4 regions of the Pseudalkalibacillus berkeleyi genome follow, and region 2 is predicted to be linked to each of the others. Evidence: predicted binding sites of a transcription regulator. Region 2 holds the regulator's gene; each other region holds the start of a gene.
What was found. The regulator LexA, encoded in region 2, represses DNA repair genes until DNA is damaged. The targets are predictions, from matches to a motif close to CGAACATATGTTCG.
Positions count from the first base shown of each region.

Region 1: a site for LexA is predicted at 3,409-3,422, ahead of parE (DNA topoisomerase IV subunit B). Genes of this name have one in related genera too.
Region 3: a site for LexA is predicted at 2,974-2,987, ahead of ruvA (Holliday junction branch migration protein RuvA). Genes of this name have one in related genera too.
Region 4: a site for LexA is predicted at 4,906-4,919, ahead of L2716_RS08105 (Y-family DNA polymerase). Genes of this name have one in related genera too.

Region 1 covers NZ_JAKIJS010000001.1:1,351,882-1,359,405, forward strand. The annotation lists gene parC (DNA topoisomerase IV subunit A) at 1-1,376, opposite strand, end outside; gene parE (DNA topoisomerase IV subunit B) at 1,380-3,353, opposite strand; gene L2716_RS07200 (CoA-binding protein) at 3,655-4,065, opposite strand; gene L2716_RS18305 (hypothetical protein) at 4,262-4,387, shown strand; gene L2716_RS07205 (carboxypeptidase M32) at 4,413-5,936, opposite strand; gene L2716_RS07210 (hypothetical protein) at 6,120-6,311, opposite strand; gene L2716_RS07215 (THUMP domain-containing class I SAM-dependent RNA methyltransferase) at 6,365-7,516, opposite strand.
Region 2 covers NZ_JAKIJS010000001.1:1,073,873-1,081,396, forward strand. The annotation lists gene L2716_RS05615 (methionine gamma-lyase family protein) at 1-983, shown strand, start outside; gene L2716_RS05620 (MerR family transcriptional regulator) at 1,127-1,516, shown strand; gene glnA (type I glutamate--ammonia ligase) at 1,577-2,914, shown strand; gene L2716_RS05630 (murein hydrolase activator EnvC family protein) at 3,139-4,485, shown strand; gene lexA (transcriptional repressor LexA) at 4,697-5,314, opposite strand; gene yneA (cell division suppressor protein YneA) at 5,473-5,781, shown strand; gene L2716_RS05645 (YneB family resolvase-like protein) at 5,812-6,465, shown strand; gene L2716_RS05650 (DUF896 domain-containing protein) at 6,526-6,753, shown strand; gene L2716_RS05655 (HesB/YadR/YfhF family protein) at 6,861-7,142, shown strand; gene tkt (transketolase) at 7,323-7,524, shown strand, end outside.
Region 3 covers NZ_JAKIJS010000001.1:1,911,480-1,919,003, forward strand. The annotation lists gene tgt (tRNA guanosine(34) transglycosylase Tgt) at 1-10, opposite strand, end outside; gene queA (tRNA preQ1(34) S-adenosylmethionine ribosyltransferase-isomerase QueA) at 7-1,056, opposite strand; gene L2716_RS10105 (DUF2905 domain-containing protein) at 1,107-1,298, opposite strand; gene ruvB (Holliday junction branch migration DNA helicase RuvB) at 1,295-2,305, opposite strand; gene ruvA (Holliday junction branch migration protein RuvA) at 2,320-2,913, opposite strand; gene L2716_RS10120 (BofC C-terminal domain-containing protein) at 3,092-3,607, opposite strand; gene L2716_RS10125 (YebC/PmpR family DNA-binding transcriptional regulator) at 3,749-4,504, opposite strand; gene L2716_RS10130 (YhcN/YlaJ family sporulation lipoprotein) at 4,691-5,251, opposite strand; gene safA (SafA/ExsA family spore coat assembly protein) at 5,327-6,844, opposite strand; gene L2716_RS10140 (transcription repressor NadR) at 7,031-7,524, shown strand, end outside.
Region 4 covers NZ_JAKIJS010000001.1:1,525,685-1,533,208, reverse strand. The annotation lists gene L2716_RS08140 (peroxiredoxin-like family protein) at 173-607, opposite strand; gene L2716_RS08130 (GNAT family N-acetyltransferase) at 976-1,539, shown strand; gene L2716_RS08125 (NUDIX hydrolase) at 1,631-2,146, shown strand; gene L2716_RS08120 (hypothetical protein) at 2,185-2,451, shown strand; gene L2716_RS08115 (SRPBCC family protein) at 2,532-2,966, opposite strand; gene L2716_RS08110 (flavin monoamine oxidase family protein) at 3,143-4,621, opposite strand; gene L2716_RS08105 (Y-family DNA polymerase) at 4,975-6,237, shown strand; gene L2716_RS08100 (YolD-like family protein) at 6,255-6,587, shown strand; gene L2716_RS08095 (VanW family protein) at 6,669-7,524, shown strand, end outside.

The sequences.
Region 1 (7,524 bases), 280 kb from region 2:
TCACTGTTTAGAATAGATAGTAGCTCCTGAATACTCTTCTCTAATTCTTCGGATTCTTTTTGTAATGAATGTACATCTGTATTCGTTAAACGATAAAGTTGTAGCGTAACGATGGCTTCTGCTTGAGGCTCGGTAAAATCAAACTGTTGTATTAAGTTTTGCTTTGCATCCTTCTTATCTTTCGATGAGCGTATTGTTGCGATCACTTCATCAAGTACGGATATTGCTTTAATTAAACCTTCAACGACATGCTGACGATCTTGAGCTTTCTTCAGCTCGTATTTGGAGCGGTTTGTTACCACTTCTCTTTGGTGTTGAACGTATGCATCTATTAAAGATTTCAATCCCATTAATTGAGGCGTTCGGTTATGAATCGCTACCATATTAAAGTTGTAGGAAATCTGTAAGTCCGTATTCTTAAATAAGAAGTTTAATACACCCTCAGAATCTGCCTCTTTCTTGAGTTCTATGACGACTCTAAGGCCAGTACGGTCTGTCTCATCGCGCACTTCCGAGATTCCATCGACCTTTTTATCAATTCGTAGCTCGTCCATACGTTTTACTAGGTTCGCTTTGTTCACTTCATATGGAATTTCAGTAATGACGATTTGTTGTCTGCCACCACGGAGTTCTTCAATATCCGTCTTTGCACGTACAACAATTTTTCCCTTACCAGTTTGGTAAGCTTGTTTAATGCCTTCTAATCCTTGGATAATTCCACCTGTTGGGAAGTCAGGACCTTTAATCACGGTCATTAATTCATCAACTGAGCACTCAGGATGATCGATTTGCATCGTAACTGCATCAATTACCTCTCCTAAGTGGTGAGGAGGGATTTCAGTCGCATATCCAGCTGAAATTCCTGTTGAACCATTCACTAATAGTCCAGGGAAAAGTGCTGGTAGGACGACAGGCTCTTCTTGGGTATCATCAAAGTTCGGTGTGAAATCGACCGTATTTTTATCAATATCCTTCAAAAGCTCTGAAGCAATGGGAGAGAGCCTTGCTTCTGTATAACGCATTGCAGCAGGTGGATCTCCATCAACGCTCCCATTATTTCCATGCATTTCTACCAATACATTACGCACTTTCCAGTCTTGACTTAGCCTAACCATCGCATCATATACGGATGTATCCCCGTGTGGGTGATAATTACCGATTACATTACCAACGGTTTTGGCAGACTTTCGAAATGGTTTATCAGCTACGTTTCCTTCATGATGCATTGCATAAAGGATTCTCCGTTGTACTGGCTTTAAGCCATCGCGTGCATCAGGTAAAGCACGTTCTTGAATAATATATTTACTATACCGGCCGAAACGATCACCGATAATATCTTCTAATGGTAAATCTAAATATTTCTCTGCATTCGCCAAAGCTTATTCCTCCTCAACTACAGCCAAGTTCTCGTTTTCTAAGATGTTTGTTTCTTCGTCTAATCCGAAAGCAACATTCGATTCAATCCATTTACGTCTAGGTTCAACTTTATCACCCATGAGGACAGATACCCGACGTTCAGCCCTTGCAATATCTTCTATCTTTACTCGAATTAACGTTCGGGTTTCGGGATTCATAGTTGTCTCCCACAACTGGTCAGCGTTCATCTCACCAAGACCTTTATAGCGCTGAATCGTATATCCTTTTCCTACTTTTTTCATGGCTTGTTTGAGGCCTTCTTCATCCCAAGCGTATTCAATAACTTCTTTCTTTCCTTTGCCTTTACTTATTTTATATAGCGGTGGTAAGGCAATATACACTTTCCCAGCTTCAATCATCGGTTTCATGTAACGGTAAAAGAAAGTAAGTAATAGGACTTGAATGTGTGATCCATCCGTATCAGCATCCGTCATAATGACCACTTTGTCGTAATTCGCATCTTTTATTGTAAAGTCAGCACCTACACCAGCACCTATCGCATTGATCACTGTTCTAATTTCTTCGTTTTTAAAAATATCTGCAAGCTTCGCCTTCTCCGTATTGATTACTTTTCCTCGAAGCGGAAGAATTGCTTGGAACTTCCTGTCTCGACCCTGCTTTGCAGATCCACCCGCTGAGTCACCCTCTACAAGGTATAATTCATTTTTACTAGGATTACGAGAAGATGCTGGTGTCAATTTACCACTCAACATTGAATCTTTCCTGTTCTTCTTTTTGCCATTTCGCGCATCCTCACGTGCTTTACGTGCAGCTTCACGCGCTTGTGCAGCCTTAACGGACTTTCGAATAAGCATTTCACTTACTTTTGGATTTTCCTCTAAGAAGTAATTGAGTTGCTCTGATACGACAGCATCAACAGAAGAGCGCGCATCGCTAGTCCCTAATTTACTTTTCGTCTGTCCTTCAAACTGGAGCTTTTCTTCTGGAATTCTTACTGAAACGATCGCAGTTAGACCTTCGCGGATGTCCGATCCGTCTAAGTTCTTCTCTTTTTCTTTAAGCAGTCCAGTCTTTCGAGCATACTCATTAAAGATACGTGTCATGGCAGTCTTTGATCCTGACTCATGTGTACCGCCATCCTTGGTTCGGACATTGTTCACAAATGACAGCATATTTTCCGAATAACCATCGTTGAATTGGAAAGCAAACTCTACTTCAATGGCATTTTGAAAACCTTGAAATGAAACCACTTGATGCAAGGTGTCCTTTTCTTCGTTTAAATAATCAACAAATGCCTCGATACCTGTATCAAATTGAAAAACGACCGTTTCGTTATCATTCTTCCGTAGATCAGATAATTCGATTTTCATTCCTTTTAGTAGAAAAGCAGCTTCTCGGAGTCGCTCGCTTAACGTTTCATAATTGTAATTAGTCGTTGAAAAAATGGTTGGGTCAGGTTTGAAGTGGATGATTGTACCTGTTTTTCTCGTAGAACCAATCTTTTCTAACGTCGTTGCAGGCTTTCCTCCATTTTCAAAACGTTGTTTATATGTGACACCATCACGATGAATGGTTACTTCAAGCCATTCTGACAATGCGTTTACAACGGATGCACCTACACCGTGAAGTCCACCACTTGTTTTGTAACCACCTTGACCAAACTTTCCACCTGCGTGGAGCACAGTCAAAATGACTTCTGGAGTTGGTTTGCCTGTTTTATGCATACCAGTCGGCATACCTCTTCCTTCATCTGTTACGCTAATGCTATTATCATTATGTATTTTCACATTGATGGCATTACCGAATCCTGCTAATGCTTCATCAACTGCGTTATCAACAATTTCATATACAAGATGGTGTAGACCGCGGCTGTCTGTACTCCCAATATACATACCAGGTCGTTTACGGACAGCTTCAAGACCTTCCAACACCTGTATGGCATCATCATTATATGTAAGGTGTTCTTTAGTAGCCATAACCCTCGTGCCCCTTTCAAAACTCAAACAAATCATTTTTTATTTGTATCGTACCAGAACATTTGTTCACATACAACGTAAATATCTGTCATGTTGTACACCTATTCTATCGGTTGTACGTACATTTATCTTTATTTCCGCCCACAATAACCCATTATATCATACGGTTTTTTACGCTCTATCTTTATATTATCATTCGTTTTGCCCAATTGAGTGGTTTTCATTCAAAATCTTGATCTTTAAAGCAATTTTGTGAGCAAAATATAAATGAACCACCCTTATCCGAGTGGTTCACATTACTCTACATGGAAGCATGCTCAACTTTTATACATCGATCCATCACTATAGTCGTGTTACTATCTTTTAGGATATTTGGAACATCCTCATTCAAGATTCCTAACTGAGCCCAAAACACACTCGGTTCAATCTCCTTAACTTCTTCAGCTATTGCAGGTAATTCTTCACTACGTCGGAATACATTCACGATATCTATTGGTCCATCAATATCCTTTAGGGATGCATATGCCTTCAATCCCATCGATTCTTCAATCGTCGGATTGACAGGGATGATTTCATAGCCTTGATCCTTCATATAGCGTGCAACCTGATAAGAAGTTCGTTCAGGTTTGTTTGAAAGTCCTACAACCGCAATTCGTTTCTTCGATTGTAAGATATCTTTAATTGTGGCTTGATCTGGATTTTGAAAAGTCATGATTACCACTCCCAAGTTAAGTATATACATCTAACTTTCACTAAATTGATAAATTAAAACACATATATAAATAAATTCGGTTAAATATCTACGTATCCTGCTTATCTCAACAATATTCTGTTGCATTTTTCATTAACGAACATATATTGTAATCAAGAAAGGATTTTGCACACACGCAAAAAAGGAGGTATTCACAATGTCTAATCATTTAAAGAAAAAGCTTTCCTACTATACTTGGTTACTCAGTTTTCTTTCAATTATCGATGAGAAAGAAAAGGAGGAGATCTTACAAAAGATCCAAGGAAGAAGCCCCCATTTCTAAATAGAAATAAGGACTTTTAAAATGATTACTTAATTTTATATACGTCTCGGTATTTGTCGGACAAATACTTAATTAAATGTTCCGCATTTAGTCCTTCCCCAGTAACATCATTAATAATCTCAATCGGTTTCTTCATCTTTCCGTGTTGGTGTACATTTTTCGTCAGCCATTCTTTGATTGGTAGTAAATTACCTTCTCTTAGCTTTTGATCGAAATCAGGTAAGTCCTTTAACATCGCATTCTTTAATTGAGCTGCGTAAATGTAGCCTAATGCATAGGAAGGGAAGTAGCCAAAATCTCCGCCAGACCAGTGAATATCTTGTAGCACACCTTCAGCATCATTCTTCGGTTGAACACCTAAATATTCCTTCATTTTCTCATTCCATATTTCAGGTAAATCCTTGACTTCCATTTGGTTGCTAAACAACCCTTTCTCAATCTCATAACGGATGATGATATGAAGCGGATACGTCATTTCATCTGCCTCTATACGAATTAACGATGGCCCTGCTACATTAATCGCTCTATAGAAGTCATCCATTTTGATTTGATCAAATTGTCCGTTTGAAAAGGATTTGAAGCTGTCGTAATTATGCTCCCAGAAAGAATAGTTTCGACCGACAAAGTTTTCCCAAAATAAGGATTGTGATTCATGGATCCCCATCGAGGTTCCACTACACAAAAGAGTTCCGATTAACTCATCACTAATGTTCTGTTCATATAAGGCATGCCCGCCCTCGTGAATCGTACCAAATACAGCCGTTCTGAAATCAGACTCATCGTACTTTGTTGTAACTCGAACATCTCCTGGATTCAACCCAATAGCAAATGGATGATTCGTTTCATCAAGACGTCCCGCTTTAAAATCATATCCCATTTGTTTGAGGACATGCATGCTGAAATCTTGTTGCTTGGAGGCTGGGAATGACTCAAATAAGAACTTTGTATGAGGCTGATGCTTAGAATCAACTACATCCTTAACGAGCGGAACAATCGCTTCTCTTAATTGATTAAACACGCGATCAATGGTATCCACATTCACACCAGGTTCATACAAATCCAATAATGTATTATAAGGATGGTCTTTATATCCCCAATAATTTACGAAATTCTTCTTAAATCCTACAAGTTTCTCTAGGTAAGGTTGTAACATGGAGAAATCGGAATTTGCCTTTGCTTCTTCCCAAATATTTTCAGCCTTAGATTGCGTAATGATATATTCCTTATATTCATCTTCAGGAATCTTCTTATTTCGTTCGAATTCCTGTTTCGCCTCTTCAACAGCTTTTTTTGTAATGGGTGTAAGGTCGGAATGGAGTGAAGGATCTGATAATGAATCTAAACACTCTTTCATCTCTTTTGAAGTAGAAAGCTTAAATACCTCCGAAGATAACATACCAATGACTTCTGAGCGCTGCTCTACACCTTTTTTGGGTGCCCCTGTTCGCAGGTCCCACACCATTAATCCAATTGCTTCATTATAACTTGTGATTCGTTGAGTTAAATCTCTGAATTTCTCTTCTGTTTTATGTACCGTTGTATTCGCCATTCAATTCAACCCCCATTTTTATTGATTATGATTAAAATAGTCCATCCTACATATTAGACGTAGAACGATTAAACCCTTTTAAATAATATGAATTGTATTAAATTTAATAAATAAGTACGGTACGGTACGTGAAAATTATTATAAAAATAGCCAACTCCAATAAAAGAGGAGTTTGGCTGTTTTCTAGTACTTATTTTGAACGTTTGCATATTTGCTCATGTTCAATTGGTACCCTGATTCGAATGATATTGCTTCATGTAATTGAGATTGAATATCGGTACAAGCTGTGGAATAGCATGGATCCTTCCCGTTGATATCCTCTAAGGTTTTCATGGCCTTACAAACTTTTTCGATATCTGAATATCGTTCATACATATATGAACCACCCTACCTTTCTTCCCTAATAGTATGGGTGGTTCTTTGTTCAATTAAACCTCTACATGCTTGCGAGGAGGCTTTCTACCGAAGTATTGATAGTAGTGCGTTTTCAAATCGCCATTATAGAGCTTTCGCTTCTTAGAAGCTTTCTTTCCGTATAATTGTTCAAAGCCTTCATGAGAAGTTAGAATGTACAATGACCAAGTATCTAACGCTCCAAATACTTGTCCTAACTCGCGATACAATTTCTCAACATAATCTCTTTCGTTCAAACGTTCCCCATAAGGTGGATTGCCGATTACATACCCGTAGTCAGATTTAGCTCTGAAATCTTTCATCTGCATCTGTTTGAATTTAAGTTCACCTTCAAATCCAGCTTCAGCAGCGTTATTTTCAGATAGCTCGATCATTTTATGATCAATGTCACACCCCATAATATCAACTGGGAGATCAAAATCAGCGATATCATGTGCTTCCTCTACGGCTTGATACCAAAGCTTCTTATCAAGCCATGACCAATTTTCTGCAGCAAACTCACGATTAAGGCCAGGTGCAATCTTCTTAGCAATCATTGCAGCTTCAATCGGAATCGTACCTGAGCCACAAAATGGGTCTAAGAAAGGTCGATCCGCTCGCCAGTTTGTAAGTTGTATTAATGCGGCAGCAAGTGTTTCCTTAAGTGGCGCTTCATTATGAAGGTATCGGTATCCACGTTTATGTAGACCCGTGCCACTCGTGTCGATCGTTAATGTGGCGATATCTTTATGAAGGGCTACTTCCACCCGATAAAAGGCTCCATTCTCAGAAAGCCACCCATCTATACCATACGTTTCCTTCATCTTTTCTACGATTGCTTTCTTAACAATTGCCTGACAGTCAGATACACTGAAAAGTTTCGACTTAACAGAGCGTCCTATGACTGGGAATTCTGCGTTTTCCGGCAAAAAATCTCCCCATGGAAGTGCTTTCGTCTGTTCAAATAACTCTTCAAATGATAAAGCTTTAAATGAGCCAATTTTCAACTTAATCCTATCTGCAGTTCTTAACCATAAGTTCAACCTAGGAATTGCCCTCTCGTCCGCTTCAACAATAATTTTCCCATTTTCTACTTGTACCTTCTCATATCCAAGCGATTTCACTTCATTCGCTACAATTGATTCTAAACCCATTGCTGCTGTTGCGATCAACGTTATCGGTTTCATCTATTAAG
Region 2 (7,524 bases):
CTATTGCTTTATCTGGTGTGTTACGGCCGAATGATGAACTACTTTATATTACTGGGAAACCATATGATACATTGGAAGAAATTGTAGGTATCAGAGGTGATGGGAAAGGTTCACTTAAAGAATTTGGCATTACCTATCAATCTGTAAATTTGACCGATGAAGGAAATATAAATTTTGAAGCGGTTCAAAACATGATTCATGAGAACACGAAAATGATCGGAATTCAACGTTCTAAAGGTTATGCGGATCGACGATCTTTTACAATTAACGAAATAGAAAAAGCAATAACGTTCGTTAAGAGTATTAAACCCGATGTAATTGTATTTGTAGATAACTGTTATGGTGAGTTTGTTGAAGAAATGGAACCTACTCAAATTGGCGCAGATTTAATCGCAGGATCCTTAATAAAGAATCCAGGTGGCGGTCTAGCGAAAATAGGTGGTTACATAGCTGGAAGAGAAGACTTAATAGAGTTATGCGCTTACCGATTAACTTCCCCTGGTTTAGGGAAAGAAGCGGGAGCATCTTTGGATACACTATTGGACATGTACCAAGGGTTCTTTCTTGCGCCACATGTCGTGAGTCAATCACTGAAAGGGGCAGTTTTTACAGCGGCACTTATGGAGGATTATGGCTTTGACACATCTCCAAAATGGAATGCAACTAGAACGGATCTAGTTCAATCGGTCAAATTTCACGATGCAAATTACATGATTCAATTCTGTCAGTCTATACAAAAGGCATCACCTGTAAATGCACATGTTGTACCGCATCCGAGCTATATGCCTGGATATGAAGATGATGTAATCATGGCAGCAGGCACATTTATTCAAGGTTCGAGTATAGAGCTGTCGGCTGATGGACCGATTCGCGCACCGTTTGAAGCCTATGTTCAAGGAGGGCTCACCTATGCACATGTCAAAATTGCAGTACAATCAGCTCTTCAAGAGATATTGAAAAACGGTTTAAACAACGGAAAATAGGGAAGTGTTTAAAGGAGTGTACTCAATCAGTCACTCCTTTTTTGTATGTATAAAATGCAATGTTAGGTTTTCTTACATTAACTTGACACAAAAGCTAACATTCGCATATACTGTTATTAATACATCAGAATGGAGGGACACAGATGGGAGATCAAGTGAGAAGAAATATGCCTTTGTTTCCCATAGGGATCATAAAGCAATTGACTGAACTATCTGCTAGACAAGTCCGTTACTATGAAGAAAATGGCTTGATAACTCCAGCTCGTTCTGAAGGTAACAGGAGATTGTTTTCATTTAACGACGTCGATCGATTGCTTGAGATCAAGTCCCTTCTAGAACGTGGTGTGAACCTAGCTGGTATACGTGAAATATTCGAAATGAAGGAACGAGGAATCTCTGTTCCTAACCTGCATTATAAGACAGAGCCTTCTGAGGGTGACATTCATAAGAACCTGAAGAAAGAATTGTATCAAGCGGGTCGATTCGGCAAAACTTCACTTATACAAGGAGAATTATCACGTTTCTTTAATTGAAGTCACATATTTTTGTGATAGCAAAGACATCTAATTACAAATTTAGGAGGAAAACAAAACATGGGTTCGAAATACTCTAAAGATCAAATCTTCAAAATGGTGAAAGAAGAAAATGTACGATTCATCCGATTACAGTTCACGGACTTACTTGGAACAATCAAGAATGTTGAAATTCCTACTAGCCAGTTAGAAAAAGCGTTAGACAACAAAATGATGTTTGATGGATCGTCTATTGAAGGATTCGTACGAATCGAAGAATCTGATATGTTGCTTTATCCGGATTTAGACACTTTTGTCGTCTTTCCTTGGACATCTGAAAAAGGAAAGGTAGCAAGACTGATTTGTGATATTTATAACCCGGATATGACACCATTTGAAGGGGACCCACGAGCAAACCTTAAACGTATCCTAAAAGAAATGGAAGACCTCGGGTTTACTGATTTCAACATTGGACCTGAGCCTGAATTTTTCCTATTTAAGAACGACGAAAAGGGCGAGCCAACACTAGAGTTGAATGACAAAGGCGGATATTTTGACTTAGCCCCTACTGACCTTGGGGAAAATTGCCGTCGTGATATCGTCCTTGAACTTGAAGATATGGGCTTCGAAATTGAAGCATCACATCATGAGGTTGCACCAGGACAACACGAAATTGACTTTAAATATGCAGACGCAATTACAACTTGCGATAATATACAAACATTTAAATTAGCTGTAAAGACAATCGCACGGAAGCATGGGTTGCATGCGACGTTTATGCCTAAACCTTTATTTGGTGTAAATGGTTCAGGAATGCACGCAAACATGTCATTATTCAAAGGCAAAGACAATGCTTTCTATGACGAAAACACTGACTCAAAACTAAGTGAGACGGCAATGCAGTTCCTAGCTGGTATTATTAAGCATGCTGAAGCATTTACTGCGATTACTAATCCAACAGTAAACTCATATAAGAGACTCGTACCTGGGTACGAAGCACCATGTTATGTTGCGTGGTCGATGCAAAATCGTAGTCCTCTTATTCGAATTCCTGCATCTAGAGGCGTAAGTACTCGTATCGAAGTACGAAGTGTTGACCCTGCAGCGAACCCGTATCTGGCGATGGCGGCAATGTTAGCTGCTGGATTAGACGGCATTAAGAATAAGATGGAAGCGCCTAAACCGATTGACCGTAATATTTATGCAATGGATAAACCTGAACGTGAGGAAGCGGGCATTAGAGACCTTCCTGCAACTTTGAAAGACGCTTTAGAAATATTTAAGAAAAATGAAACAATGACAAAAGCTCTAGGCGACCATGCTACAGAACACTTTATTGAATTGAAGGAAATCGAGTGGGATATGTTCCGTACACAAGTACATCCATGGGAACGAGAACAATATATTCAACTTTACTAAGAAAAAAAGCATTATATACCTCGTATAAAGCTGAAAATGAGGCCTCGGATTTCTCCGGGGTCTCTTTTTTATTCTTGTTCTAAAAATACTTTGTACTATTTAACTATTTTTTTACCACGAATTTTCTAGTATAGTATAAAAGAGACATATTAATTCAAGAATTGACATAAATCTTTAGATTTTAAAAAATAAAATGTGTGAAAGTATCGAATGGGGGAAATAGGTTGAAAAAACAAGCCATTGCTGTTGTCGCTTCTACCAGTTTATTATTAGGTAGTCTTAGCTATTTAGGAGGGTATGAAGCCCACGCTGAATCATTAAAGGATAAGATTAATGAGGTAAAAGAAAAAAGGGAAGAGAATAAATCTAAGCAACAAAAGGCAAAAGAAGAAATTGATAAAATTAGGCACAATCAAGCATTAATTGATGCTGAAATTAAAAAACTTGATCTCCAAATGGCCACAACAGAAGATCATATTGATAAGAAAGAAAAAGAAATATTAAAAACAAAAGAAGAAATTGACAAGCTCAAAGCAGAAATTGTCGTTTTAGAAAAAAGAATTGCTGAGCGGGATAAAATGTTAAAAGATCGCGTAACGTCAATGTACGAAAACGGCGGTTCTGTTCAATACATAGAAGTATTACTAGGATCTCAAAGCTTTGGAGACTTCTTGGATCGAGTGTTCGCATTAAATGAAATCGCTGAACAAGACAAAGAAATTCTTGAAGCACATAAGGATGATAAGAAAAAACTTGAAGAAACGAAATTAAAGGTTGAGAACGAGTTAGAAGTCTTAAACAAGCAGAAGAAAGAACTAGAAAGCTTGAAGGCGAGTTTGAAGCAAAAAGTAGATCGCAAAAATGCATTATTAGGCGATTTAAAAGAAGAAGAAAAGCATATGCATGAGGAGCTAGGCAAGTTAGAAGATTCAGCAGATCTGCTCCAAAAACAACAATCAGCTTTCGAAGCTGAGAAACGTCGACAAGAAGAGGCAGCACGTAGGGAAGCGGCTCGTAAAGCTGCAGAAGAAGCAGCTCGAAAGGCAGCAGCAGAAAAAGCCGCCGCTGAAGCAAAGGCTGCAAAAAAAGCTGAAGGATCTAAAAGCAGTTCTTCAAGTAGTAGCAGTAGTAATAACAATAGTAGTAGCAGTAAGCCTGTTTCATCACCTGTTGTTTCAAGTAGTATGTTCATCAAACCATCTGGCGGATATATATCATCTGGGTATGGTCCAAGATGGGGAAGTCATCACCCAGGTATAGATATCGCAAGTGGTGGGACTGTCCCGGTCGTTGCATCAGCATCTGGCACAGTAATTAAGTCTTATTACTCAAGTAGTTATGGAAATGTTATCTTTATTGCCCACTATCTCAATGGACAAACGTATACGACGGTATATGCACACTTAAGAAGTCGTAACGTTGGAAACGGTGCTACTGTTGAAAAGGGACAGCGAATTGGAATTATGGGGAATACAGGAAGATCGACTGGACAGCATTTACATTTTGAAATTCATAAAGGTCAATGGAATATCAACAAATCCAATGCGATTAATCCAAGAAAATTCTTTTAATAGAAGGCTCATCTCTAATAGCTATTGCCTTTAGTTGATCATTTCAACAACTTTGTACAAGAACAACCAAAAGAAAGCCAAATAGTAAGAACGAAAGCCGAGCACCCAAGGATCTATTTTTCCTTCGGAGCTCGGCTTTTTGTTATCAATTCATTTTTCAAAATAAAAAGCTTACCGATTACTCGATAAGCAGTAGCTTTGAAAATGATGTTTAATGGATGGTTCGGTAGACGCCTATCACTTTTCCTAGTATCGAAACATGATTGAGTATAATCGGTTCTAAAGAAGCATTTTCAGGCTGCAATCGAATAAAGTCTTTTTCTTTAAAGAATCGCTTTACAGTTGCTTCGTCCTCTTCAGTCATTGCGACGACAATATCTCCGTTGTTTGCAGATTGTTGTTGTTTAACAATAACCATGTCGCCGTCATAGATTCCAGCCTCTATCATACTATCACCCTGGACAACTAATGCGAATACATTCTCATCTCCAACCATATGATCTGGTAGAGGGAAGTATTCTTCTATGTTCTCTATTGCAGTAATAGGCTGACCAGCCGTTACTTTACCGATTACAGGTACGTTAATAGATTCGCTCTTTGGAATTGTTGCATCCATATCATCTGTAATGACTTCAATCGCTCTCGGTTTAGTAGGGTCCCTTCTAATCAGGCCTTTTTTTTCTAGACGAGATAGGTGCCCATGAACCGTTGAACTTGAAGCAAGGCCGACAGCCTCACCGATTTCACGGACAGAAGGGGGATAACCTTTATGCTTCACTTCAAACTTTATGTAATTCAATATGTCTTGCTGTCGTCGTGATAATTTCATTCTGTCCACCTCAATTCTCCTCGATTGTTGCATTAAGTATAACATGTGTTCGGCGAACATACAAACATAAGTTCGAGAAAAACAGTTGACAAGAACGAGTGTTCTTATTACAATAATATTAGCAAATGAGAACAAATATTCGTATTGGGGGAATTAAAATGAAAATGAGAAGACAAGGCGGTTGGTCTTTTGTTATCGTATTAATTATTATCGTATCAGTAATGGGAAGTTACTCATTGGTGAAGGCGAACTCTGATAGTAAGATCGAATATTTGAACGTTAAGATCGAACAAGGGGATACATTATGGGGACTTTCTACTAAATATAAAGAAAATCATACGTACACTACTGATGGGTTTGTAAAGTGGGTTGAAAGTACAAATGGTGTACAAGCCGATAGTCTACAACCTGGCGATACTGTAAAGATTCCGGTGGAACGCCAAATCATACAAGTTGCCTCTAAATAATAGAGAGAAATGAGATTGAAGGGGTAAAAAATGAACGCCGTTATATATTGTAGAGTGAGCACAGAGAAGGAAACACAAGCCTCTTCGATTGATAGACAAGAATCAGAACTGAGAGGACTTGCAGAACAATTTCATTTTAATGTTGTAGAGATTATTCGCGAAATGAGAAGCGGATATGATATTGAACGGGATGGAATACTACAAGTATTAGATCTTGCAAAGGAAAAGTCAGTTGATGTTCTTCTTGTCCAAGATGAGACCCGATTAGGGAGAGGGAGCGCAAAAATAGCAATATTGCATACGCTCAGAAAGTTTGGAGTGAAATGCTATTCTATTAGTGAAAATGGAGAAATTCAACTGACTGAAGCGGATTCCATGGTATTAGAAATTGTCAGTATAGTGGAAGATTACCAGCGGAAATTACATAATGCGAAAATCAAACGAGGCATGAGAAGAGCGGTTGACAAAGGATATCGCCCTGAAAAGAATCTAGCTAATATAAATGAAGGTGGTCGTGATCGGAAAGAAGTCCCTATCGAAGAAATCATCAGGTTAAGAGAACTTGGACTTACTTTTCGTGAAATTTCTATAACCCTTAACGGATTAAATTACGATATTTCAAAAGCTACCGTTCATCGAAGATACCAGGAATTTAAACTCCGTGAAGACGAAGCAAAACAATAGAAATATCAATAAGAATACGTTACACTATGGAAATGAATCTTGTTAAAGGAGTTTGGCGATATGCTATCACAACAAAAAATAGATCGGATTAACGAACTCGCTCGTAAAGCAAAAGGAGAGGGTTTAAATCCAAAGGAAAAAGAAGAACAGAAGAAGTTGCGATCTGAATATTTAAAAGCCTTCCGTGGTGGATTTAAGAACCAATTGAAATCGATTAAAGTTGTCGATCCTGAAGGAACTGATGTAACCCCGGAAAAATTGAAGGAAGAAAAAAGACGCAAACAATAGTGTGCAAGCCCGAAATGATATTTTTTTCATTTCGGGCTTGTCTTTGTATTGCATCAGTCGATAACTCTGCTATACTGTTGTATAACAACTATGGGGGAGTGGTTTATTTGATGTTCTCAATCACAAGTCCTGTCGTAAAACTGTATAAAGATGAGTTGGGATTAAAACAAGGCGATGGTTTGCAACTATTTTGCAGATACGCGGGGAGTGAATCCGGGCTTTGCATAGGTGTAGAAAAGGGTAAGCCTACTGAAGAGGACTATGTGCAAGAAATTGATGGTATTCATTTCTATGTTAAACCACATGAAGTATGGTTTGTTGAGAAAATGTCAATGGACTACGATGATATAGATGAACAATTTACAATTAATTTACCGAGTATAGCATAATATGAATCGCCTGTACCATAACTGGTCAGGCGATTTTCATTTGTCTCAATAAACAACCTACATCATAAGCACTTTAGGCATTGACCTAATTTTTCGACTATTTCATGTGTACCTTGTGAATTTTCACATGAGGGTATATCATGGTTATGGAATGATAGAATAAGGGTGTACAAAGAAAGGATGATCGTCGTGTCAACTTCAATTGAGCAATTATCAATAAACACAATTCGAACATTATCAATTGATAGTGTAGAGAAAGCTAATTCTGGGCATCCGGGGATGCCGATGGGTGCAGCTCCGATGGCTTATCAGCTTTGGAGTAAGCATATGAGTCATAACCCTTCCAATCCTGATTGGTTTAACCGTGACCGGTTCGTACTTT
Region 3 (7,524 bases), 840 kb from region 2:
CTGCACTCATTGGTGATCGGTACTCCCTTCAAGTATGAGCATTGAATCTCCGAAGCTAAAGAACCGATACTTATGAGAAACCGCTTCTTCATATGCTTTCATGATTAATTCCTTTCCTGCAAACGCACTGACCAACATGATTAAAGTCGATTGCGGCAAGTGAAAGTTTGTAATTAACCCATCAATTCCATTAAATTTATAACCAGGATAAATAAAGATATCTGTCCAACCAGACTGTTCTTTAAACGTTTCAGCCCCGTTTTGCATAATCGTTTCAAGTGTTCGCGAAGACGTTGTTCCTACTGCAATGATTCGGCCTCCATCATGACGGACTTGATTCAATAAAGCTGCTGTGCCCTTTGATACCTGGTAATACTCCCCATGCATCTCATGTTCCTCCACCGTTTCAGCAGAAACCGGTCTAAAAGTCCCCAGTCCGACGTGTAAGGTGATATACGCAACATGTATCCCTTTCTCCTGCATCTGTTCGAGTAATTCTTCAGTGAAATGAAGTCCAGCAGTTGGTGCTGCGACAGATCCAACATGTTTTGAAAATACGGTCTGGTATCGTTCCTTGTCATTTAACTGTTCCCGAATGTATGGAGGTAATGGCATTTCACCCAACTCATCGAGCAATTCCAAAAATCTGCCTTCATAAGTGAAGTTCATCAGACGCTCTCCCTGCTCACCTTCTCCTAAGCATGTCGCAGTTAAAAGACCATCTCCAAATGAGATCGTCGTACCTTCCTTCACTCGTTTTGCTGGTTTTACAAGTGTTTTCCACGTATCGTTTCCTTCGTCTTTCAGCAGTAGGACTTCTATTTTTGCACCAGTATCCGTTTTTATGCCGTAAAGCCTTGCCGGTAGTACACGCGTATCATTTAATACGAGGCAATCACCCGGTTTCAAGTATTCTGTGATATGACTAAATGATTGATGTTCTATATGATTAGATTGCGGATCTACAACCATCATTCTAGATTCTTTTCGATCTTCTAATGGTGTTTGTGCAATCAGTTCTTCTGGTAAGTCAAAATTAAATTCATCCACTCTCATATTCCAATTCACCTTTATTCTGAAGTTTGTTTCTCATGATTCGTATCGATTTATTTGAAACGACCGAACAGGTAGAAGAGAAGTGACAATACGATACTGACGATAATTGAAGTGACAATTGGAAAGTAAAAGGTTGTGTTTCCTTTCTTAAAGACGATGTCACCTGGTAGTTTTCCGATTAAACTACCAATCAATCCAAATAAAATAAAGACTATTCCGATGATAATGAATAACTTATTCATGAACGCTCACGCTCAGGCGTTTCTATGTTCATATGATCATAAGCAAGTCTCGTCACCATTCTGCCTCTTGAAGTTCGTTGGATAAAACCAATTTGGAGTAAATACGGTTCGTAAACATCCTCAATCGTCTGAGGTTCTTCTCCAATTGTAGCAGCAATGGTATTCAATCCTACAGGACCACCTTGATAAGTCTCAATCATCCCTCTTAACAATTTATAGTCAATATTGTCTAATCCTAAACGGTCTACCTGAAGCCGTTCTAACGCTTGTACAGCAATATCTTTTGTAATGATGCCGTCACCCTGAACTTGTGCAAAATCGCGGACTCTCTTTAAAAGGCGATTGACAATCCTCGGGGTTCCTCTAGCGCGTCTCCCCAACTCTTCTGCAGCGTCTGGCTGAACCATTATATCAAAGAAATCACCTGTACGAATGACAATTTCAATTAAATCATCTAATTCATAGTAATCCAAACGACTATGGACGCCAAATCGATCTCGGAGTGGTGCTGACAATAACCCAGCCCTCGTTGTTGCGCCTACCAATGTGAACGGAGGTAAATCTAGGCGAACGGAACGAGCTGTTTCACCTTTCCCAATAACAATATCTAGACAAAAATCTTCCATCGCTGGGTAAAGGACTTCCTCAACAGTTCTATGCAACCGATGGATTTCATCAATAAACAGAACGTCACCAGGCTCTAATGCTGAAAGAATAGCTGCTAAATCCCCAGGTCGTTCAATTGCTGGTCCACTTGTCGTACGGATGTTAACGCCCATTTCATTTGCAATAATACACGATAACGTTGTCTTCCCAAGTCCAGGCGGCCCATAGAACAAGACATGGTCTAAAGGTTCGCTCCGCATTTTTGCAGCTTCAATAAAGACACGCAAATTATCTTTCACTTTGTGCTGTCCGATGTATTGTTGCAAATATTGAGGACGAAGACTAAATTCCAATGCTTCATCTCCGTTATTCAATTCGTTTGAAATGATACGATCTTCCATTATTTACACCTCGATCAATTCAGTAATAATTGCAGAGCTTTCTTTATGTATTGATCGGTTGATAGACGCTCTTGTTCTTCTAGCTGAGGAACAATCTTTTTGATTTCCTTTTGACCATAACCAAGTGCAACTAAAGCTTCGAGCGCATCATCCAGTCCTTGTGGAGAAACGGAAGTCTCAGGCTTCTCATCAAACAAAGTATCTGTCCAATTAGGCAACTTCCCTTTTAAATCTAGAATCATTTGTCTGGCTGTTTTCTTACCTACACCCGGGAATCGAGTGAGAAACTTCTCATCTTCATTTTCAATAGCCGTTACAACTTGTGCGGGTTTCCCTGATGCCAGAATCGCTAGTGCACCTTTAGGACCTATGCCTGATACTTGAATGAGTTTCATAAACAAGTCACGCTCATCTAAATTCTCAAAACCATATAATGCAAGGATGTCCTCTCGTACATGCTGATACATATATATTGTTTTGGTGTTGCCTATTTCATCTTGGTACACAAATGGATTTGGACAATTTATTTTATAGCCGATATGACCACACTCTAATACGACATGATCAGTATGTATATACTTAACCGTTCCTGTTATATAATCAATCAAACTTTAGATCTCCCCTTAACTTCCAAACTTCCGTAATCCGTTCATTTAGAATAAAAAATGCGAACGTTTCTTCCTATTTTATTGTAGCACACCCTTTTTGAAAAAGTCGAAAGAATATAGACTAGACTTCTTATATTTGAATCGTTCTGAAACCTAAAGAAAAGAGTGACAATCGTTGTCACTCTTTGTTGGTCGTATATGGTTTATAACGTTCGAGAACTTCTGTGTATTCTTGTTTCGATTGCACTCTAATTCCTTTCGTTAATTCTTCCACCAGACCACTTTCGAGTTTATTAGTATCGATTTGGAAGAAAGATTGGATCACTTCATCCTCATGCGGTCGTCCATTGAAAATCGTCAAAATTCCTTCTTCTGTTAATCCGAAGAAACCATTTATTTTTGATGCAGGTGATATATCATCAATATCCTGCTCGAAAATGACTTTATTTACCTCTTGGTCTACAAGTTGCCAATCTGCATAGTGAGACCAAAAGTCTTCCATTGACCAGATGGTTTCATATACCACTTCTTCACTTTGGTTGCCATCTAAATAATTGCGATGTAGATAGACCTCGACTGTAATTGGACCCGTAACAGTTTGGGCTTCTACTTCAGCATAGTTTTCCTGATTAGTTTGTGACGGTAGATTCGCTTTCACTTTATCCTCAAACGTATAAAACAAAAATACGTACACTGCCCCTAATACGGTTACCACTAAAGGGAAAATCCACGATGTCTTAGTGGGGAAGGATTTCACCTTGCAATCACCTCACGTAGTTAATAAGAACATTACATTCAGTAATAGTTTTACCGTATTAAGTAAATTTATCCATTCTTAATTTACATATTCTTCGTACTCTTCCTCGTCAACTTCAAGATTATGAAAGACTTCCTGGACATCATCTAAATCTTCAAGTGTATCAATAAGGTTCAGTACTTTCTTTGTATCTTCAGCTCCAAGGGAAGCAAATGTTTGTGGAATCATTGTCATTTCTGAAGTAGAAATCGAATAGCCTTTAGAAACTAACTGATCTTTCACTTCTTTAAACATGTCTGGTTCTGTATAAATGTCAAACGTATCTTCGTTCACTTCATACTCTTCACCACCACATTCGATAACCTCTAGCATAAAATCGTCTTCAGATAAGGTAACTTCCTCACGATTAATCGATATGATTCCTTTTCGATCAAACATAAATGAAACACATCCTGTTTCACCTAAATTTCCATCATTTTTTGAAAAGGCGTGCCTAACGTCTGCTGCAGTGCGGTTCTTATTGTCTGTCAATATTTCAACCATAATAGCTGTTCCACCAGCTCCATACCCTTCATAAATGATTTCCTCATAACTGACACCATCTAAATTACCTGTGGCTTTTCTTACTGCACGATCAATATTTTCATTTGGCATATTCGCCGACTTCGCTTTCTCAATCATTAATCGAAGAGAAGGGTTGGTTTCAGGATCTCCTCCACCCTCTTTAGCTGCTACATATATATCTTTTGCAAGCTTCATAAATACTTTTCCGCGTTTCGCATCTTGCGCATTTTTCCTACGTTGAATGTTTTTCCATTTAGAATGTCCTGCCATCGTTATCCCTCTCCCCTTTTCAACACGTTTTCTTAACAATATAGCATAGAACATCGTTTGGAAAAAAGAAAGCGGTGCATGATCTCTCAGTAACAACTACATAGAGAACACCCTTGTTTCATCCTACATTTTCACATCGAAAAAAAATAATTCCGGTCTAAGACCGGAATTATCATTTGACTTCTTCTATCGATTGTTTTCAAACGGACGGCGAAGCGCATCTCCAATATCATTCATAATTGCATTGACATCAGATTCTACTTCATTATATCCGTTACCATCTCGAAGGTCATTGTCTACATCACGAATTCGCGTAAACATGTCTTCATCGGTTGTGACACGAACATCTTTGTCTGTCATCTTTTTCACAGCAGACTTGACCTTAGGCTTAACATCTCGATCATTTCGATCGTTAGTGTCTACACCAATTAGAACTGAATCTCTGGTTACGACTACACGTGCATCGTCAACATCACGCATGTTGTTAACCTTCTTAGAGATTCTTCTCGCAAGATCCCCACCTTGATAATCGTCCGCATAGTTGACTTCTTTTCTATCCAAGTCTTTGCGATCACGATCTGCAATACGCGTCATCGGACCTTCACCTCGACCATCATTCGTATAGTAGCCGATTGGACGGGTATCATTGTCATAACGAGTATCTAACGCTTCATTATCGTCAGCATTACAAGCAGTCAATGCGCTTGTGAGTAGTAATGCTGAGGTAAACATCATAATTTTTTTCAATTGAAAAACCTCCTTTCACCTTTATGATGGCAATCGGAGGTTTAAAATAATCTTAATTAAGATGGGAATGGTTACCTATTCTGATTTTGAATCTTTTTTCTTTGGTTTCCGTGGTTGCATCTCTATGTCTATATCCCAATACGGGTCTCTTCCGCCAGTTTGACCCATGAAAGGAAGTTGACTAAAGTCTGTCGGCATGCCGCTCTGGCCTTGACCCATGCCTGGCATCATTTGGCCCATTCCTCCGCCTTGGCCTTGACCCATGCCTGGTATCATTTGGCCCATTCCGCCACCTTGACCTTGACCCATGCCTGGTATCATTTGGCCCATTCCGCCGCCTTGGCCTTGACCCATACCTGGCATCATTTGACCCATTCCGCCGCCTTGGCCTTGACCCATACCTGGCATCATTTGACCCATTCCGCCGCCTTGACCTTGACCCATCCATGGCATTTGTCCGTTACCACCGTACTGCCCTTGGCCCATATCTGGCATCATTTGACCGCCTTGACCTTGTTCCATCCATGGCATTTGGCCACTCCCGTCATATTGCCCTTGAGCCATCCCTGGCATTTGTCCACCATAGTATTGGTCTTGTTCTTTCCAAGGATTCATTTGATTTGCATCATTTTCACCGTATTGATTCATTTGTCCGCCATCATGTTCATTCATCCATTGTTGGTTGTTTTGCATATTACCTTGGTTCATCCAAGGCATTTGATTACTCTCACCGTACTGTTCATAGTCCATTTGCTGGTGATCCATCATTTGCCCGTATTCCATTGGATTACCCATCATTTGTCCATACATCATTTCTTCGTATGAGTCCATTTCCTGCATATCATAGCCACTGTAATTCATATGCTCCATTCCGTGACCACCTTGATGCATATACTCAGGTGACATAGCGCCATAATGATGACCCATTTGACCGCCACCATGCATATATGGGCCATGCATCATATGCTGGTTTCCATACCCATACATCATGGGTTCACAACATGGATCCATCATCGGATATCCGCTATATGCACCATGGTCTCCATGGCCACTATAACCGCCATAACCGCCATGACCGCCATAAGGCGGGCAACATGGATCTGGCATACAGTAATCTACAGGTGGACATTCCTCAACAGGTTTTTGGATCGGTTTTGGTTTCGGCATTTCATATGTTGTAGTCGTTTCTTCTTTAGATAACCCAAGAGTAATATGAAATTCCTCTTCTGTCATAGGAGCCTGTGGAGGCTTCTTAATTGGCTTTTCTTTTACAATAGGTTTTTCTTTTTTGATCGGTTTCTCTTTCTTAATAGGCATTTCTTTTTTGATTGGCTTTTCTTTCTTAATAGGCATTTCTTTTTTCATCGGCATTTCCTTCTTATTCATGTATGGCATCATAGAATCGTTCTTATTATGGTTTGGATTAGATTTAACAGATACATTTCCAGATGGGACATTCACCTTCATACCAGGGTAAATAATATCAGGTGATTTTATTTGAGGGTTTGCCTTTACTACTGTTTCTAAAGAGACTCCGTACAATTTAGCAATTTTCCAAAGTGTATCCCCTTTTTTTACGATATGGATTTTCAAAACGATCTCCTCCCTGCCTAAGTCAATACACAGTATATGAGAGTTTGGGCATATTGCTACAAGATTACAGATCAGGCTGCTCACCATAATCAATATATGTTATCGAAAAGATACATATTCTATCTTAGGAAGAACTTATGGTATGCTTATAAAAACATGGATCAACATCTAGGAGGAAAGATTCCGATGAAAGGTAGAGGTACAAAAGTCTTAGGAGAAGAACGTAGAGAGCTAATCCTACGTTGGTTAAAAGGAAGTCATTCACCTTTAACAGGAAGTAAATTAGCCCAAGAGACGAACGTAAGTAGACAAGTCATTGTTCAGGACATTTCTTTATTAAAAGCAAGGAATGAACCAATTATGGCAACTGCTCAAGGATACATGTATTTCCATCAAGTACAAACAGATCAAAAAGTCTCAAAAATTATCGCTTGCCAGCACGCCCCAGAACAAACTGAAGATGAATTACTCACAATTGTAGATTTTGGTGTTACGATAAAAGATGTTACGATTGAGCATCCTGTATACGGTGATTTAACTGGGTCAATAATGATTCAAAATCGACATGATGTAGAAACATTTCTCAATCGAGTGAAGGAAACAAAAGCCTCCTACTTACTAGAGCTTACAGATGGCGTTCATTTGCACACATTAGAAGCGAATGATGAATCCCAGCTTCA
Region 4 (7,524 bases), 450 kb from region 2:
TTAATCCGCTCATTTCGGTGATTAATCTGCTCATTTCGGTGATTAATCTGCTCATTTCATCAATTAATTCGCTCATTTTAGTAATATAGTCCTGAACATGTAAGATCAATCTCACATAAATTAAGCTGACTCAAGGACATCTAGCCGTCCTTGAGTCAGCACTCTAATTAACTTACGTTAGCTTTTCTAAGACTGTGTCGATTTTAGCGTGGTCCTCAGGGGACGAATCGGTATGCTGCCAAAACAAATCCCCATTTTCTGAATAGAGGTAGGTCCCTCCTTGAATGTATACATCCGCTGTTTTCATTGATTTTAAAACAACCTCTTTTTGATGTTCATCCTTCGGTATGAAATTCTTCAGTTTACCAAATATCAAACCAAGTGCTGCTTTAGATAACAATTTCCACTTAGGGGATGTATGGTGGCCCATCTCGTAATATGCTGCTCGTTCTGGATCCCCAACGATAGGGAATGGAAATGGACCGAATGCATCAAGAAACTGACTAATAAATTGAGCATTTGAAGGTGCAATCACATAAATCTTAACGTTTTGTTCATTAAATTCTTCTATGCGCTCACGCAACTGCGTAAGGTATTCACGACAAATCGGTCAGCCGAGGTGACGAACAAACACCACCATCGTTTTCGACTGTCCATCTATCATTTCATCCAACGTAATCGACTTCATTTCTTTTGTTTCAAATTGAACATTCATTAAAATCCCTCCTCAGTAAACAATAGCCTGCATCCGTATAACTGTCTATTATAAGGAATCGTTTCAGTTGTGGTTTACTTATCACTAATGAACGACGAAGAAATAAGTGAATTATGTGCTTTAATTTGTTTTAGTACAGCTTCCCAGTATTTTGGTACCATGTTAAAGCTTAAACCTAGCTAGGCTAATTTTAAACACATATCACGCACTTCATATATAATAGTGTTATAAAACCATTTCACAATAAGGAGTGACGGGCATTGTCGATTACTTATGAAATTGTGAAGGATGAAGATATTGAATGCTGCAGGGAATTATGTAACAACCTGATGAAATTCCAACAGTCTAAAGCTCATTATCGGCCTGAACTTTTTGACACTATGAATTTTGATACGCGTATGGTTCCTTCGGTTAAGAACGCAAAACACAATTATACGGTAGTAGCAAAAGATGGTGATCAACCAGTCGCATATGTTTATTCGAATGTATCTGCTAAAGAAAACTATGACAATGATTTTGCCACGTTTTTCGATGTATCCTCTGTGAAAAATGAGTACGTAGGTTGTTTAAGTAATTTTTACATAGAAGAGGGTTATCGAGACAGAGGTATTGGAACAGTTTTGTTTAATAAGTCATTAAATTGGTTGAAGGATTTTCCTGAAGTTGAGGATTACTTCGTCTTCGTCTCCAATGGTAATGCTCAAGCGCTCGAGTTTTATAAAAGAAAAGGCTTTGCATACAGTAATGAAGTGTTAGATGGATTCATAACAACTTTACGATCGTCTAAACAAGTTTTGAATCGTAGTGTATCTATTAGCAAATAGTTGAAAAATGAAACAGCATTTAATAAAACTCCTTACTTCTTAGGGAGTTTTTGTTTTGGAAACAGATCGTGGGGGGTGCATAAACTGATTTATGAGTGCGTTAATTCAAGCTTTTGTATTCATAAACAAAGCGAACAGAAGGGAAGTAGTTATGGATTATATTAAATACTTAAGAAATATGGTTGGCACAAGTAAAGTAATCTTAGTCTCTGCTGGCGTCTTTGTTTTTGATCAATATGACAGGGTATTACTTCATCAACGATCTGATAACGGATACTGGGGGATTCCTGGTGGTTTTATGGAATTAGGAGAATCGATTGAGGATACCGCAAGACGAGAGGTTTTTGAGGAAACTGGAATCACTTTACGTCATCTAAGGTTATTTAAAATATATTCTGGTCCCCATTGGGATCAAGTGTTAGATAATGGAGATGAGCTGTCTGGTGTAATTGCCATATTTACTTGTGGAGACTTTTCAGGTGTGCTCAAGTTAAATGAAGAATCTCTAAATGCATGCTTTTTTCCTTTAGCTGCATTACCTCAAAATCTTTTCCCTATCCAAAGGCAGATGTTTCAAGACTTGTTATTATACAAGCATATTTTATAAGGTGAAACTCATCTTATGATAAGAAATGGAGTAAAAAATTGAGTAAATATACTTTAGTGTTATTCGATTTGGATGAAACGCTTCTATGTTCGGATTGGTACCAAGAAGGATTGATTAAAACGCTTGGCATGCATTCGGTAACGAAAGCAATTGATCCAGTAGCCTTTACAAACATAAAGTTGAATGTTCCTAAACCGATCATCGAGCAATTTAAAAAGAGGGAAGTAACGCCGATTGAATTTAAACGGAACCGCTGGCGACATGACGTAGTGGTTTCCTGTGGATTTTACATCTTTTTTACCTAAGCTTACTGCAAATGCACACTGCCCATTAAATGCTACATTGTTTTGAGTTTTCATAAGTGCCTCCTATTTTGAAAATTTTCTTATTTATCTTGGTACCATGCGCCAGGGTTTTTCCCCTCGACATATTGTTTCAATAGATACATGAGCGTACCCCAAGTCGTATTAATCATTGCATATGGACCTTCCATTGAGTCCCAACCAGAATGATTGAAGTTGACAACTGTCGCTCCGTTTTCATTGACACTTAAGTCAAAACGGATTTTCGTACCTTTCCAACCTGGCATTTCATGAAGTGCTGTCCATTCTACAGATTTGTTGGATTCGAGCTCATCAATTCTCATTTGGAATACCGCTTGACGATTGTAAAAACCGAATTCTGCAATACTACCTACTTGAGCTTCCGCTTTCGCATCTGTTGTCCACCAACCTTGAAACCCTTCTGTTGTCGTGATTGCTTCGTATACTTTCTCTGGAGATGCATTGATCATAATTTGATGTGGCATGTTATACATCATTTATCCCTCTTTCCTTTATTTTTATATGTTACTTATTGGTCACATTTATAACTTAACACCATACATCAACCTCGTCAACAGTTATGTTACTTTTATGTCACATTAATAACCTGGAATGTTCTGGTATTTATGCGGCCATACTTGATAGGAAGAGGGAGCCAATCGCTTAGTGGTTGTTATTTCAATCTATAGTGGACCTCGTATGCTGCACGAATTCCTGATTCAATCGCACCTTCAACCCAGCCGTGAAAGCGAGAGGTGTGTTCACCAGCAAAGTGAACTCTTCCTTCAGGTACGTAAACTGCATCTGATAGATCTTGTTCTTGATAAGGAGCAAACAAGGTGAATCCACCCGCCGAGAAACGATTTTGGCTCCAGCTATAGGAGGATCCGTGCAAATATTCTTCATACACGACGTTGCCATAAATCCTAGCTAGCCCACGGAGTGCCTCTAAAATTCTTTCTTGTTCAGGCTGGCTGCTCCAGAGGCTGGCATTTTGCCCCCAGCTGTAACTACCTAGCATGACACCAGATTTTCCTTGTTCGACTTTATGACTTGGGATATAGCTAAATCGAGTCGGAAAGTCCGTAATGATGTTCCCGATACCGGATTGTTCCCAGAATGGTCGCCTGAATTCCAAACCAATCTTTACAGCATCTACATAGTTCAGCTCACGGATCGCCTTCCATTTTTGAAATGAAAAAGAATCGTATGGGAAAATATCGATTAATTGAAACACCGAATAGGGTACAGTGGATATGAGATAATCTCCATTAAAAGAATGGTATTGGTTCGTTGATAAATCCCTAGAAGTTACAACTACGCCTCGGTGATTTTGTTCTATCCTTTCCACTTTTTGACTCAATAGCATGTTCTCATAAAGCATTGGAATGAAAGAGTAAGGCAATTGGTCGTTACCACCAGTAATTTCATAGAATTTCAAGTCCTCATTAAATACCGTACTCACAATATCCAATATGATATCAACAAACGAAAATTCAGGGAATCCTTCAATGCCTAAGATGACTTTGATCATTCGAATTGCATTTGGTGAAATTTTGTCTCCGATTAGATTTTCTCTAAGAAATTCCTCGAACGAATAACTGTCAAAATTCTTTCTTAACAGCTTTTGCTTTTCTGGAGATTGCGTATTATATAGGGATAAGAAAGGTTCGACAGCGGATAATAGCAACTCGCTAGCAGTCTTGCCCTGTTCACTAGGTGGCAGTGGATACTTTAAGACTTGAGGGTTTTCCTTATATAGCGATTGTGTAGTGAGGACGCCATTAACGTAAAGTACATCTTGATCTGTCACATTCAAAAATTTATTTGTTGGTAACTTGAATTTACGTACATACTCAAATACTAGCTCGTGTGTACTCGGAAACCTCATTGCACCCATATCTATGTAATTCCCTTTAGAGAATGGCTCTCTAACGGTGTAAACTCGTCCTCCAATCCGGTTATTCCCTTCTAAAAGAGTCACTTGATGGCCTGCTTCCTTCAAGAGTGATGCCGAAACTAAACCCGACATCCCTGCTCCAATGATGATTACTTCCTTTGGGTCGGTCGTTTTTGGAAACCCATTTTTAATAATCGATAACATGTCATTTGGATAAGTAAGTGTGCCATATTCATGAACCTCAGGCTTCATTTTCAAAACGATCCTCCCCCTTTCCATATAATGTATGACTGGTGAGGGGAAGTATGCTGGCTTACGATGCGGCCTAAGTGATCTACTTTGCGTACAATTCCTAGCGGTCCCCCATAATGATTCCTCACGGTGTTTTCTAGTTCATTAGTCCTTAGAAAAAATGATTTTACGTATCATGGTTTATCTTTATTCGCACATAAATATTGAATGATCGGGATGGATTGAAGAGGAATGAGACTCTTTTGACAAGAAAATACACCTAGGTGAAAATTTCCAGTGGAAACCGAACGTATATTCGCTTACAATAAGACATAAGATATAGAACAAACGTTCTTATTGGGAGTGACAGAGTGATGGAGATTGATTATTCAGCCTTTGAAAAACGAACCATTCTATGTATTGATATGAAAAGTTTCTTTGCAAGCTGTAGTGCAGTGGAGCTAGGACTAGACCCGTTAACATGCTATCTGGTGGTCGTTGGGGATAGCGAACGGCAAGGGAGTGTTGTGCTTGCCGCCTCTCCGATGATGAAAAAGGAGTTTGGCATCCGAACTGGTAGCCGGCTGTTCGAAGTGCCTGACGACCCGCGTATCCATGTGGTCAATGCTCAGATGCGGCTGTATTTGCGGCGTTCGACGGATTTGACCCGTCTTTTTAACCGGTATGTACCAAAGGATTCGATTCACACGTATAGCGTGGATGAAAGCTTTCTTCAAGTGGATGGGACTGAACGACTTTGGGGTGATCGTTGGGAAATCGCGCGCCGGATTAAAGAAGAAATATGGGGAAAGTATGGCCTGCCAAGCGCAATTGGAATCGGTCCGAACATGTTGCTTTCGAAAATTTGTCTCGACCTTGAAGCGAAGAAGAAAGGGATTGCTGAATGGACGTATGAAGATGTGCAGCGGAAGTTGTGGAAGGTTTCACCACTTAGTAATATGTGGGGAATCGGTCCGAGACTTGAAAAGACATTGAATCGTATGGGCATCATGTCTGTCGGTCAACTAGCTAATTATCCATTGAAGCTGATTGAGAAGAAGTTCGGTGTGATGGGCAATCAACTGTACTACCACGCTTGGGGTGTGGACCTCTCAGAAATCGGTGCGCCGATTATGCAAGGACAAATCAGCTACGGGAAGGGCCAAATTTTACTCCGAGATTATAAAGACCGCAAAGAAGTCCAGCACGTCATTTTGGAAATGTGTGAGGAGGTGGGGCGTCGTGCGCGAACGGCTCAGAAAGCGGGGCGTACGATTAGCCTAGGTGTCGGATATAGTAAGGATGAAGGAGGCGGTGGATTCCATCGGTCCCGAACGATTGCAGATCCGACGAACATTACGATGGACTTATACCGAGTTTGTCTCGAACTGTTTGATGAATTTTACGGTGGCCAAACGGTTCGAAAGCTTTCAATCACTTTATCGAATGTTTGTTCAGACGATGAAATGCAGCTATCTCTGTTTGAACTCGATCGTCCGAAAAAGCGGGTGCTCGGCTATACAATGGACCAAATTCGAGAAAAATACGGGGGAGACGCCCTCCTGCGCGCCGTATCCTATACACCTGCTGGAACCGCAAGACATCGCAGTCGTCTTGTCGGTGGACATAAAGCGTAGAAAGGAGCGTGGAACCATTGAGTATTCGTGATCGTGGAAATATTAAATGGACGTCGATGATGCTCCCTGAACACGTGAAGCTACTTAGGGACTGGAAGGAAGAAGAACGAATCTGGAACAGACCCGAACTTGACGAACAGAAGCTTGAGGAAATGAATGAAATCATTAATGAGGCAATGGCTCACAACCAAACGCTTTCCTTCGTCTATTTTGAGGATTATGACTACAAAATTTTAATCGGGAATATTCACTATGCCGATTCCTTTCGCAAGGAACTACGCATCGTTGATGAGTTCGGTGACCGTCTTGATTTGAAGCTTCAAAACATTCTCGATATCCGTTATTTATAAAAGGAAATCAATTTAATGGTTACATCAAAGGTATTTCTCTCGCTCATACTATTGAAGGAGGTGATACCTTTGTTATTACATATGTGGATGGCTGGGGTGTTGTTGGTGGCTCAAGTCGCGGATCATTCAGACAGCTTGACCATCAAGCAGCAAGATGAAACGATCACTGTAGTTGATCGGGAAGATTTTTCATTAGAAATCCCTAGTACAAGATTACTTGAAGAGGCCAAATTTAATCAGTTCATCGAGAAAATGGATCAAAAGGTTTATCGTCGCCCAATAAATGCAAGAATTGATGATCAAGGAAACATTGTCCCGGGTAAGGTAGGGAGTCGACTCAATCGACAGATGTTTCGAAGGCAGTTTTACACCTATTTCTTTGGTGAAGGATCCTTAGAAATCAAAGTGCCTGAGATGGATCTCTATCCGAAAGTGGATAGTGAACTAATCGCCAATATACGCATACAGCAAATTGGGCAGTATGTGACGTATTTTAATTCCAAAAACGAAAGTCGCTCTAATAATATATCACTCGCTGCAGAGGCAATTGATAATTACGTCATTTTCCCGGGTGAGACATTCTCATTTAATAAAGTTGTAGGAAAGAGAACAGAAAAAGATGGTTATATGCGCGCTCCTATTATCGTTAAGGGTGAATTGAGCGAAGGAATTGGAGGGGGAATTTGTCAGGTATCATCGACATTGTTTAATGCGGTGGACAAGGCAGGACTCAAAATTGTTGAGCGGTATTCCCATAGTAAGCATGTACCCTATGTACCACCTGGTCGTGATGCAACAGTTAGTTGGTATGGACCAGATTTGCGTTTTCAAAATCGATATAACCAACCCATCTTGATTCGAGCTAAACGTTATGGGGGCAGTATGGTCGTCAAACTGTACTCTTCTGATGTCATCAATTACGAACCAAGAAAAGTTC